Regions from separate parts of the Paenibacillus sp. FSL R5-0908 genome, predicted to be linked through region 1. Evidence: riboswitches for the same ligand, from Rfam matches in the RefSeq annotation. Region 1 holds a riboswitch; each other region holds the start of a gene.

The links. A riboswitch is a leader RNA that binds a small molecule or an ion and turns the genes downstream of it on or off. The one in region 1 is predicted to bind cyclic di-AMP.
Region 2: it holds a riboswitch for cyclic di-AMP, as region 1 does, so the genes downstream of both, MKZ09_RS12090 (KamA family radical SAM protein) here and MKZ09_RS00545 (C40 family peptidase) in region 1, are expected to answer to the same signal.
Region 3: it holds a riboswitch for cyclic di-AMP, as region 1 does, so the genes downstream of both, MKZ09_RS03260 (hypothetical protein) here and MKZ09_RS00545 (C40 family peptidase) in region 1, are expected to answer to the same signal.

What each region holds. Positions count from the first base shown of each region.
Region 1 covers NZ_JBBOUV010000001.1:111,975-116,158, reverse strand. Annotated here, with positions in the region: gene MKZ09_RS00555 (M1 family metallopeptidase) at 1-294, shown strand, start outside; gene MKZ09_RS00550 (hypothetical protein) at 306-1,136, shown strand; cyclic di-AMP (ydaO/yuaA leader) riboswitch at 1,354-1,492, shown strand; gene MKZ09_RS00545 (C40 family peptidase) at 1,550-1,978, shown strand; cyclic di-AMP (ydaO/yuaA leader) riboswitch at 2,341-2,483, shown strand; gene MKZ09_RS00540 (C40 family peptidase) at 2,489-2,980, shown strand; gene MKZ09_RS00535 (GNAT family N-acetyltransferase) at 3,170-3,655, shown strand; gene MKZ09_RS00530 (c-type cytochrome) at 3,783-4,139, shown strand.
Region 2 covers NZ_JBBOUV010000001.1:2,786,063-2,790,246, forward strand. Annotated here, with positions in the region: gene MKZ09_RS12085 (helix-turn-helix transcriptional regulator) at 1-214, opposite strand, end outside; gene MKZ09_RS12090 (KamA family radical SAM protein) at 347-1,522, opposite strand; cyclic di-AMP (ydaO/yuaA leader) riboswitch at 1,655-1,798, opposite strand; gene MKZ09_RS12095 (helix-turn-helix domain-containing protein) at 1,847-3,514, opposite strand; gene MKZ09_RS12100 (ABC transporter substrate-binding protein) at 3,654-4,184, opposite strand, start outside.
Region 3 covers NZ_JBBOUV010000001.1:699,110-703,293, forward strand. Annotated here, with positions in the region: gene MKZ09_RS03250 (hypothetical protein) at 1-197, opposite strand, end outside; gene MKZ09_RS03255 (hypothetical protein) at 212-766, opposite strand; cyclic di-AMP (ydaO/yuaA leader) riboswitch at 835-999, opposite strand; cyclic di-AMP (ydaO/yuaA leader) riboswitch at 1,419-1,608, shown strand; gene MKZ09_RS03260 (hypothetical protein) at 1,860-2,276, shown strand; gene kdpF (K(+)-transporting ATPase subunit F) at 2,403-2,480, shown strand; gene kdpA (potassium-transporting ATPase subunit KdpA) at 2,493-4,169, shown strand.

The DNA of each region.
Region 1 (4,184 bases):
GTGAAGATTTCAAACAAAGGGAGCCATTACGTTGATGTTCCCGTGAAATTCACATTCGCCGACAGCTCTTCGGTGCAGCGGGTCTGGAACGGTGAAGGAGCAGAGACTACGTTTCAATTGTTAAGCGATAAGCCTCTTCTCTCTGCTGAGATTGACCCTGAACATTCCATCTTATTGGAGAGCAAACATCTAAACAACTTTAGGCTGGCGGAAATAGAGCCCAAGACGCTCTCTCGCTGGACATTAAGTGTAACTAAACTACTTGAAACCGTGCTCGGAACTCTTGTCTGGTGAGGTGAATGATTGTGAGAACATCGATAACCCGCGGCTGGCAAAGCATGAAGGAGCAATTTTATATTTTAATTCTGCTCTTCATCTACCGACTGCTCTGGGGCTACTTTATGTATGGTTTCATCCGATCTGCTATTATTCCGATTCTACTGCGCTATCCGGATAAAGACGCCGGAGGCAGCGGTATGGGCAGACTGTTATATTATATCGAGGGACAGTTCAGCTTGAATACGAACCCTTCGATACGCACTTGGTTATGGATGCTTCTGGCGCTTGTTGTCTTGCGACTTCTGCTTTCCCCTTTCATAAGGGCAGGATTGCTGCATGAGCTCCACCAGGAGCGAAAGGGCGAGCGTGGACTGTTCTTTTTCCCTGGCATGAAGATCTATGGACTACCTGTCTTAGTCTTTAGCCTAATCGAATGGGTGCTGACCCTGCTGCCGCTTTACTGGCTTGCTCCAAAAATGTACGGGCTGTTCTTATCCTCTTTGTTTAACTACGCTTTGTTACTTCATTTAGTACCATACGTATTGGCATGGCTTATATATATTTTTATCGTGCGCCTGTTTCTTCTATATATGCAGTTTGGTTACACCGGCGGTACAGGAATGTTCTCCTCACTGTTCATCTGCTTGCGGTCACTGATTCCTGCTATAGGTGTTTCCATTGTACTTGGTGCGGGAGGCTTGCTCTTACTGCTAGTGTGCGGACTGACGGGTCTGTTCTGTCCCGGCCTACCGGCACTTATAATACGGCAAATCTCACCACTACCTTCTACGCTCTTAAAAATGTGGGGAATCTCTGCACAATATCATCTATGGCGTAGCAAAGCATTTCCACAATAAATCAACCTTATTTGACATAATAAAAAGGTCCCAATTCCTGTATTCAGGAGCTGGGACTTTTTCTCATTACGGATAACTTAAGAGTATTTGCAAAATCGTAAAAGCTCTGTTACAATAAGTCCTGTGCTATTAGTAACAATTTTGTAATCAATTGAAACGATTCCTACATAACTAAATGTATTTATCGTAAGTGTAACTGTCGAAACGTCATTCTCTGGTGCTTAACACGCCTAATTCCTTTGCACCGGGAAGTGGGGGAACCATATTTTGGGTGAATTGATCTCGCTTTACAGGGATCATAGGGAATCTTCTACCGAACCCTTAAGCTAACCTCGCAGGCCTTGGAAGGAGTACATCTTTTGAAAAGACATAATTTAAGAAAAAAATGCGTCGCTGCGGCGCTAGGACTTGTAATGGCGTTATCTATTGGTGGAGGAAGCGCCTTTGCCGACTCTAAAATGGACTCTGTAATCTCAAAGACTATTGGAGTTGCCTATAAAACCGGAGGTACAAGCACTGCCGGATTTGATTGCTCTGGATTTACAAAGTATGTATTCAAGAATGTGGGTCTTACTTTACCTCGTACATCAAAAGCTCAATATAGCGTTGGAACTGCTGTATCCAAAAGCAATCTGCGTTCTGGTGATCTAGTGTTCTTTAACACACTTGGCAATGGAGTATCCCATGTCGGCATTTATGTTGGAAACGGAAAATTCGCACAATCGTCCTCTTCGCGTGGAGTGACCATCACTTCACTCAGTCAGGCCTACTGGGCCAATCGTTATGTTGGCGCTAAAAGAGTAATGAGTACTTCAGCTTATCAAGCTGTAGCCTTCGATTGAAACCTTCCTCACAACTATAACCTCATAATTACAACTATATGAACCTGAATCTGATTATGCCCGTAATCAAATTCGGGTTTTTCTTTTTTCCATAATATATTTTTACACTATTAGAGCCCAATTGAAACACGTTTATTTGATAAAAATTGCAATTATATTAAAAATTAGGTCATTATTAACGCTTACATATGCCTTTCTACCGTAAAAATTCCAATTTTTCTGCATTAATATGTTAAAAACGATTGCCAAGCGGCTTTCTGTTTGTTACAATTAGCGCAGTGAGATTTTAGTAACATTTTTGTAATCATTAAGTTGTTATTTACAAAGGTTTTGTCATGTATTGATTACAAGCTAATCCTAATCAACAGTATGAGCCGAGTTTCCTAACTATTAGGAAAACGGGGGAACCAACTTTGGGTGAATTGACCTCCATTATATAGAGGGGTCATAGGGGACCTTCAACCGAACCCTTAAGCTAACCTCGTAGGCATTTGGAAGGGGTATACACTTTTGAAGAAGAAGTTAGCAGCAGCAGTACTAAGCTTTTCCATCATCCTCACCATCGGAGCAGGAAGCGCTTTCGCAGATTCCAAAATGGATAAAGTGATTGACAAGGCCATCGGTACTAAATACGTATCCGGCGGTATATCCACTAACGGATTTGATTGCTCCGGATTTACAATGTATGTGTTTGATAAGATTGGCATTAACCTTCCACACCAATCAGGTTCCCAATATCAAATGGGCACAGCAATCTCCCGTGATGATATAAGAGCCGGAGATCTTGTATTCTTCAATACAAGTGGCAAAGGTGTCTCCCATGTCGGCATTTATGTCGGTGAAGGTAAGTTCGCACACGCTTCTACCTCACGCGGTGTTACGATTAGCTCTCTGAGTGATAGCTACTACGTGAAACGCTACGTTGGTGCCAAGCGCATTATGAGCACAGACGCTTACCAATCGGTTGCTGCTGAATCGGAAGACAATGATGATGTGCAATAAGTAACGTACATAGGCTCTTTTCCAAGGTAACTCTTGGAGGAGAGCTTGTTTTTTTGTCTTATTACTTATTTACCCCTCTCATAATTTGTAAAACATTTCTCTCATATAAAGTTTCTGAGTCGAACCTCCCCCATTTTGTATATAATTAGTAATATAGCAATGTCCTCGTGAAAGGAGATCGATGACTTTATGATAAATCCCTCGGTAACTTTTCATGTAGTTCCTATGGAGGCAATTCACGGAGAAGCTATTTGTAAGTGGAGCTATACGCCTCCATATAATATTTATGGCTGGATGCCGTGGGAGCAGATGCAGGCTCTTGGCATCGAGTTTGGTGATCCGCAGCTCCGGGAGGAACAATATATCTCCATATTAAATGAACAAGAGGTATTGTGCGGATTCGCACAGTTGTTCCCGATGGAAGGAGTCGTTCGTTTAGGAGTTGGGATGCGCCCCGATCTATGCGGCCATGGTTTAGGCAAACTATTCGTGGATGCCATCGTCCAGACAGCCTTGAATCGTTATCCTGATCGTGAGATAGATCTAGAAGTCCTGACCTGGAACCAACGCGCCATACGAACTTATCAAAAATGTGGATTTACGATTACAGATACGTATGAACGCCGCACACCTACAGGAGATAAACCTTTTTATTGCATGGTCTATGACAAATGATATTAAATACCATATATTTCATAAGAATGATTGTATTCTCGTTCATTTTTTTGTCACAAACCCTATGATAACGCTTCACCATAAGCTATAATGTAGGGAGCAGCTTACATAGAAGGGACGAATTGGGATGCAGAAATGGATCATGAGCGGTTTGTTTTTTGCCGCCTGTGCCTTTGCGGTAGTACTCATGTTTACACTTCCGGGTAAAGAAGAGGTAGCGGAAGAAAATAAGCCCACGATGCCGGTAGTTCAACTGGACGCAGCAAAGGCAGAAGCAACCGTGAAAGCCAGCTGTATCACCTGTCACGGCGATCAGCTTCAAGGTGGAGTTGGACCAAGTCTTCAGAATGAAGGCGGCCAGCATGACGCTGAGGAAATCTACAGCATCGTCACTAAAGGACGTGGTCAAATGCCTTCCTTTAAGGAGAAGCTAGCGCCTGAAGAGATCGCCAACGTCGCACTCTGGCTCTCAGAGAAAAAGTAACCCATCAAGCAACTAAAAACGCCCGTGTATGAGATAGCTGACTAT
Region 2 (4,184 bases), 2.7 Mb from region 1:
GCAGGCTTTTATCCATTTTATATCCGTCCATGATGCCATATCCACCTTTAGTTCCCTGATACGATACGACCGGGATGCCAGCGGCACAAATCACATCAATATCCCTATAGATTGTTCGCTGGGAAACCTGAAACTCTTCAGCCAGCTTGGAGGCAGATAAAACTTCGTGGTTCAATAGCTTGTAGATCATAGAAATCAATCGTTCCAATTTCATATGTGCATTCCCACCCATTAGTCCATTTCGTGTTACAGCGTGATTATAGCATAGATTTTTCCGGGCTAATTTTGGGAGGGAGGAGTTTTGTTGTTGGTGATGAAGAAATATCCTATGACAGAGTCGATTAATCTATTTACAGATTAAATCCGCAGGCTCGCCTGATAAATCATTAACAGAAATAATAGCATCGTTTTTTTTCACAGGTGGGGTCCAATATTGCTCATTCCCAGGCAGCTCATCGAACCATTCGGCGTCCTTTGGACAATCTAGAATCATAAATTTTCCGTATTCCTGATCTCTGGATTGATGGTATTTGAGATAGGCTTTCCCGTTATCAATGGCGAGAATTTCTATTTTTCCTGAGGTGTGGCTCATGGATAAGCGTACTCTTTTGCCAAGTCCTGAGGTTCTGGCTTTGGCTTCTTCTACAATTTGATAGACTTGCTCGAGCGGTAATACGAAATCCCGGTTTCCGGCAACAGGCCGGTTCACAAAGAAATAGTAGGGTGTAACGCCAGCCCATGAAAGCCGGTCCAATAGTTCCCCTAAAATAACGGGATCATCGTTGATGCCTTTGAGGATGGGAGTCTGATTTACGACAATTGCCCCTGCGTTGTGGAGAGCTTTAAATGCTTTTTTGGCTTCAGGTGTGATTTCACGAGGATGATTGATGTGCGCCATAACATAGATTCGTTTGTCTTCGGTAGAGTAAGTACGAATCAGCTCCAGCAGCTCTTCGTCTTCAGAGATCCGCATCGGATTAAATACGGGTATCTTCGAACCTAGTCTAATGATTTTAACATGCTCAATGCTTCTTAGATTTTCAATAATGGATCTTAGCTTCGGTGTGGAGAGAATTAAACTGTCCCCGCCCGTAAGAAGTACGTTGTTAATCTCCGGATTCTTTGCGATATACTCCAAGCCCGGAGAGACATCAGCCATCGCCTCTTTCACGTCATTTCGGAACAGACGCTTACGGAAACAGTAGCGGCAATAAGCCCCGCAGACCTCGGATACAATCAGCAGTGCAGTGGTTCTATACTTGTGCTGACAACCAGGTACCACATAATTCGTGTCCTCATCGGAGGCGTCCCAGCGCCCATACTCCAGTAGTTCACCTTCGTTAGGAATAACCAGCTTACGGATGGGATCTTCTGGATCATCCCAGTTAATCAAAGACAGATAGTAGTCATTTACACGAAAAACAAACTTGTCCGTAATTTCTTTCAGATTCTCTTTTTCCAGCTCAGACAACATAGTTATTTTGTTAATATCCGTGAAGTACTTTACCTTTTGCACGTACATCTCTCCTTTGTCTCGTAGTGTGAGAAATGAGGGAGCCTTAGTGTCAAAAGCCAATCTACTGCCAGCAGGGTCCAAAAAAAGTACAAAAAGAGACCCTTAGCAAGGGTCTCTGGTTATGTAAATAACATGAAAAGCAGACCCATCCACTGCTGACGAGGTTAGCTGACGGACTCGGGTAAGATGGTACCCTACATTCTAATGCTCAATGATTCGCCCCAATTAACTGGTTCCCCCGCTTTTCAACTGTAAAAGTTGGAAATTAAGCGTAGATAAAGTATACCCTATGAAGTTTTGAAAAGTCAAAAGAGAATCCTAGATTCACCTTCAATTGCTAGCGCTACTTCCGCCGAGTAGTTTAGGCAACAGCGTTAGCAGCTTCTCCCGGGTTAACGCATCACTGGAGTTCCATTTGCTTCCGTCGAGCAGATAAACATGTCCCTGACGTACTGCCGGGAGACTGTTCCAAAGTGAACTGTCTAGTAGTCGTTCCATTGCAGCTCGCGAGTCTTTGCGTTCCGGAATGAACATGAAGATATGATCTCCGGCGTAGGCAGGCAGTCGTGTTGGATCCACTTCGGCGAACCCTAACTCTTCGTCCAATATGGCCTGAATCTCTTCGGTCGGTTGTAAACCACATGGGGCATAAAGCGCAGTGGAGAATCCGGACATTCCCATAGCATATAGATGATCTCCATGATCATAGACCAAAGCAGAGGCGGTTTCTCCAACTTGGAGAGTTGTCGAGTAAAGCTGCTGCCACATGGCTGCGTTTTTGATTGTGAATGACTCCAGCCATGCTTCCGCTTCGCGCTGTTTACCTAGCCAACTGCCTAATGTCCGCATTCGGTTGTCGAGAGGCGCAAATGAATCAAAGGTGAGTGTCGGAGCGATACCAGAAACTGCTCTGTAGGCTCTTTCATCACTATTTGCCAAAATGATCAAATCTGGGTTTAGGGAAGCGGTCAACTGCGGGTCCAGTGGAAACCCGACGTTGGCGAGCTTCTTAAGCCGATGCTTATAGACGCTGTTCCGGGCGAACGCTTCATCTCCACCGATAGGCTTTACACCTAACGCGAGAAGGTCGCCAAGTGTTTCGCCATGATAGACAATACGTTTCGCTCGCTCTGGAATCTCCACCTCATGACCCGTCCAATCCTTGACGGTAAGCTTACGACCTTGCTGATGTGCATATTGTCCGGGTGTAACTCCGGTTTTTTGCCGAAAGCGGCGGCTGAAATAGTATTCATCCGAGAAGCCGACCAGTCTGGCGATTTCCCGCAGTGGTTCAGACGATTCCTGCAGGAATCGTTTGGAATGATTAATTCGCAGATCCGTCAGGTATTCAAGCGGCTTTTTACCTGTAAGCTGTTGAAAGATCGGTGTATACTGCCAGATGGATATCCCCGCCTGTTCAGCCAACTGCTTCACGGTGATACTCTCTGTATAATGCTCCTGAATGAATGTTATGGTCTTTTCTACGGATTCCGTAGGACTTGGCAGGTGTTTGGAAGGGTAATTATGCTCAAAAAGTAGCAGCAGCAATTCTTGGAATTTTAATTGTCGCTTGAATTGTTGTACATCATCGGTATTATTCCTGTTCATGAGCAGCTCTTCGACTAGTCGGATTACCTTGGTGAACGGGTGCACAATTAACTCCCGTCTGCCGGAAAGCAGTTCTCCAGAATATCGTTTAGGATGCTTGGTTGTATAAATTGCTGTAAAGGTGATGAGGTAATAATACAACGTCAGCTCCTGGTTGTTCGTACTATAGGAGATTCCAGGAGATAGTAGATAACATTTATCCGTACTTAGTATCACGCTTTGATTATCGAGGTTCAATTGTCCGTTCCCTCCAGTAAATATGAGAAGGGTATAGTCCTGGGTTGTACGCGTTATTGAGCTTGAATCGGCAGCTTGAATCATCAGTTCGGCCTCGTTTAGCTGAAATAACAGAGAGTGGAGTGGGGGGCAGGACGATGATGTATGCAGCATGGGTTCAGCCTCCGTTCATTTGGTGAGAATGATTATCAATGAATTCATTGTATATAAAAAAAAGAAGCATATCAACAGCTGTTGACATGCTTCTTGCAGTTTTTTATCAGCCTTGTGTTAAACACTTCATCTCGGAAGGTTATTTCATATTCAATAGCTGTGGAATTTCGCCAAGCAGCCATTCTCTTGTTGTCGCATCACTTGAAGTCTTCATGATGTCTTGTGTATAGACATATCCGTTCTTGACGGCAGGAAGGCTCTTCCAGATAGGGCTCTTTAATAGATTCTCTGTGGATTGTTTTGCTTCTTCTGCCACTGGAGTCAAGATGAATATCCGGTCTCCGGCATATTCTTTCAGGACTTCCATGGATACTTCCTGGAACCCTTTACCTTCATCAAGTATCTTTTGAATAGCTGGGGTTGCCTTGAAGCCATTCTCCCCATAGAGTACCTGTGAAAGTCCGGTTGCTGCCATTATAAACAGTCTGTCTCCTGGATAATAAGTGAAGACCGCAGCGGTTTCGCCTTCTTTCATGCCTGCGGATTTCAATAGCTTCCACATGTTCTCTTCAGCGGTTTTATACTGCGCAAGCCATGCTTCTGCTTCAGTCGTTTTACCAACAATTCCACCAATGTCCAGCATACGTTCCTGGAGTGGGGCAAAGGTATT
Region 3 (4,184 bases), 590 kb from region 1:
AAAAAAGAGCTCCATTTAATGAGATCGAAATTTTTGGTGTTGGCAGAGATCAGACAAGCCCCCCAGCTGCATCCTCCCTTACAAGTGAGCTTCAGAATACCATAACGGCAGCCTTCAGCCCCTTCCATTCCATAGTGGATAGGCTCGGGTTCATCCAATACAAATACTTCAATGCGGGATAGTCTGCGCTGGTCCATAGTAGGGTTCCTCCTTAGATTTCCAAAAGCTTTAAGTCAACATGATGAGTGACACTAGCCTTTTCTACACAAGCGAGCATTTCCATTTTATTCTCACAGACTGCGGTATGCTCTAACCATAGTCGGAACTTCTCTTTCCGTATAACAGATAGATGTAAGGGAAAGGTGCTGCGGGATCTCAAGACATACCAACCGGCGCTTACATCTTTCCAAGGCTCCTTGAAGGCTGTAAACCACGGGAGTTTTTGGTGCGATGACCAATCCTGCTGCTGCTGTTGTTCTCGAATTTTTTTATATATTTCATATACAATCTTAGAGTCTAAACAGTCTTTACAAGAAGAAGGTGTGCTGAACTGGCGAAGGGCTTGGATCTGGTTCTGGCCAAATGCATAGCCTACAATGTACCTGTGATTATTTTCTTCGAACCACAAGGCCCCGAAACAAACGTAATTTAGACTTATCGGCTCAAGCAGCCCTTGATGTATCCCTAAATAATAGTGCTTCAAAACATTCACCCCATCCAGCGTGCTATCACCTAATAGGCTCAGGTAACGCAAAAACCGCAGCAAGAGGAGGACCTCTGCTGCGGTTTTGGATTACAGGCAGATATACCTGGGCCAAAGCGTGGCGGATCAAGGGTCTCTCTCTTTACGCTTACGAGGTTAGCTGTCGGATTCGGACGGTGAGAGTCGCCCTACCTATTGAGACTTACGCAGTCTCCTTTGGATTCACCCCAAGTAGGCCAGACGGCCTGATGGTTCCCCCGTTCCCTGCAAATGCAGGAACTCAGCGTTGATTGTTTTTCATGAATTAGATTCAACCCGAATCATACTCTTTTCAAGATTTTCTGTAAAAAACGGAAAATGTTCTTTTAGAGCAATTTTAACCATATCCTGCCGACTACGACTGAAAAATGAGGTAAATAGGTATTTATGGCGTGTTATCGCGCCTCTTTCTCGCTCAACCTCAGCTTCTTGCGTTTCTACCTATAAAGGGAATTTACAGTATTTTTGCTCTAAAAAGGTGAATAAAATCACATGGGTTATAGATAGCGATTAAACGCCCGAAACTCGAGTAAACAAGAGATATAGAGAGATTAGATATCAAGTAAGCGCTATCTAATGGGAAAATAGTTTTTAATTTGCATTATTTTGGCATCATTCAGGTTTTACAAGTCTTCGTGCATAAGAGTATGATTACTCCTGTTTCAACGACAATCGAATATTTGATCCGCTTAATTTCCGATAAGGAAAGCGGGGGAACCAACAATCGGCAGCCGATGTGAGAGTCGGAAGCCGATTATGGGGTGAATCCTGTAGAGGGTGCGAGTGAGCTCGCATCTATACAGGTAGGGCGACTCTCACCGCCCGAATCCGACAGCTAACCTCGTAAGCGTATGGAGAGAGGATGAGTGCAATGTGACCGCTAGCGAGCCACAGAGGAGATCCTTTGTGGCTTTTTGCTGTGCTCTTAGAAGCAAAGCATTTATGGAGGCCTCCCCTAAGAGGTCGCTAAATTCATCATTAGCGGTATTTGTTAGGCAGCGTCTAATGACGTGACACAACCGAGCTTTAGGTTGTGCCCGAAAATGACGATAGGTCAACATCCTTTCGGAGATTTTCGTTGCCTCCTTGTTGTAAATGAGCAGGAGGAGAAAAAAAGATGACGGATCAGAATGAATATGTGCTTGTATGTGCGCCTACAAAGGCGGGAGAACATTTCATTAAACTTCTGAAGTTCAGGGGTATTAAGATGGCGGGATTAACCAACAATGTGGCTGAGAAAGCTTTACTTGAGGAGCTCGGGATTGAGCAGGTTATTCTAGTGGATACTCGCCATCAAAGCACTTGGTTTCGCCCGTCGTTCCCGGTAGGCAGGGTATATCTGTTTGAGAGCAGCTTTCCGCTTTGCTGCCGCTATATCCAGATGTGCCGTACCTGGACGACACAGCCAATTTTTGTGATTACAAGTTCAATAAATCCTAGATTGGTCTATAAAAGACTTGGTGCGAGCTATGTAATCTATTCCCATAGTGGTGATGCTGATTTTCTAATCGATAGATCACCTCATCAAGGATAATGGAAGGAGTGCGGAAGATATGATGGATCTGTATATGGTGGCTTCGTTAGCTGTAATTTACGGGTTGTTTTATGGCTTTATGCGCTGGTGCGCAGGTGTAGTTGAGGATACGGGGAGGGATAAGCTGTGATTCTAGTAATCGCTGTTACCCTACTGTTGTTTATATATCTGGTTTACGCGTTGATTCATCCTGAGAAATTTTAAGGAGGGGCATTCATGGGCATTTTGCAAATAGTCGTCGTAATTGTAATTCTCATCTTGCTGGTCAAGCCGATGGGGACGTATTTATATCATGTATTTTCTAACGAACCGAATCGTACGGATCGCTGGTTTGCAGGCACAGAGAAAGGTATTTATAAGCTGATCGGCCTGAAAAAACGGGACGGAATGTCCTGGAAGAAGTATGCACTCAGCTTTGTTTTAACTAATATCGTACTGGTTGCTTTCAGTTATATTTTCCTAAGATTACAGCGGGGATTGCCGCTGAACCCGAATGGAATTGCCGATATGGAACAGACGCTTTCATTCAATACGGTGATCAGCTTTATGACCAATACGAACCTGCAGCATTATAGCGGGGAGACGGGGCTATCGTATTTTTCACAAATGGCAGTCATCACGATGATGATGTTCACGTCTGCAGCGAGCGGATTTTCTGTTGCGGTTGCTTTTGTCAGAGGGATTACAGGACAGAAATCAGTCGGGAACTTTTTCGAGGACTTTGTAAAAGCACATATTCGTGTATTCATTCCATTAGCTCTGCTAGTTTCATTGGTGCTGGTAGGATTGCATGTGCCACAAACGCTCAAGCCATCGCTTGAGGTCACTACACTCGAAGGGCAGACGCAACAAATCGCTATCGGTCCAGTCGCTTCTTTGGAATCAATTAAACACTTAGGTACGAATGGTGGCGGCTTCTTCGGAGCCAATTCAGCGCATCCTTTTGAGAACCCTAATCCACTTACGAACGTTCTGGAGATTCTCTCTATGTGGATGCTGCCAGCCTCTTTGCCATATATGTACGGATTGTTTGCTAAGAACAAACGTCAGGGCTGGGTGATTTTCACAGCAATGATGACCTTGTTCGTTCTGCTGCTGGGATTGAATTATTATGCGGAAACTAAAGGCAATCCCGCTATTAATGCGCTGGGGATCGAGTCTTCGCAAGGCAGCATGGAAGGTAAAGAGGTGCGTTTTGGGATCCCGCAATCTTCGCTGTTCACTTCGGTAACAACGGCAGCTACGACAGGTAGTGTTAACAATATGCATGATACGCTGACACCGCTGGGTGGCATTACCCCTCTGGCCCTAATGATGCTCAATAACGTCTTCGGGGGAAAAGGTGTCGGATTAATCAATATGCTGATGTATGCCATCATGGGCGTCTTCTTATGTGGATTAATGGTCGGCAGAACACCAGAGTTTCTCGGGCGAAAGATAGAAGCCAAGGAGATGAAGCTGATTGCGATTGCCATCCTTGTGCATCCGTTCATTATCCTTGTACCAACAGCAGGTGCGTTCTTAACGGACTTGGGCAACGGCTCCATTACGAATCCCGGATTCCATGGACTTAGCCAAGTGTTATATGAATATGTCTCTTCTGCCGCGAACAATGGTTCAGGATTTGAAGGGCTTGCGGACAACACCACCTTTTGGAATGTTACAACTGGGATCGTAATGCTGCTTGGCCGTTATGTCTCTATAATCGCGATGCTGGCAGTTGCAGGTTCACTGATCCAGAAGAAGCCAGTTCCTGAGACGATTGGCACATTCCGCACAGACAATGGTCTGTTTACCGGAATTCTGATTGGTACCGTAGTAATTATCGGTGCGCTGACGTTTCTGCCGGTCATTGTGCTCGGCCCGATTGCAGAATATTTGACCTTACGGTAGGAAGAGGGAGAACAA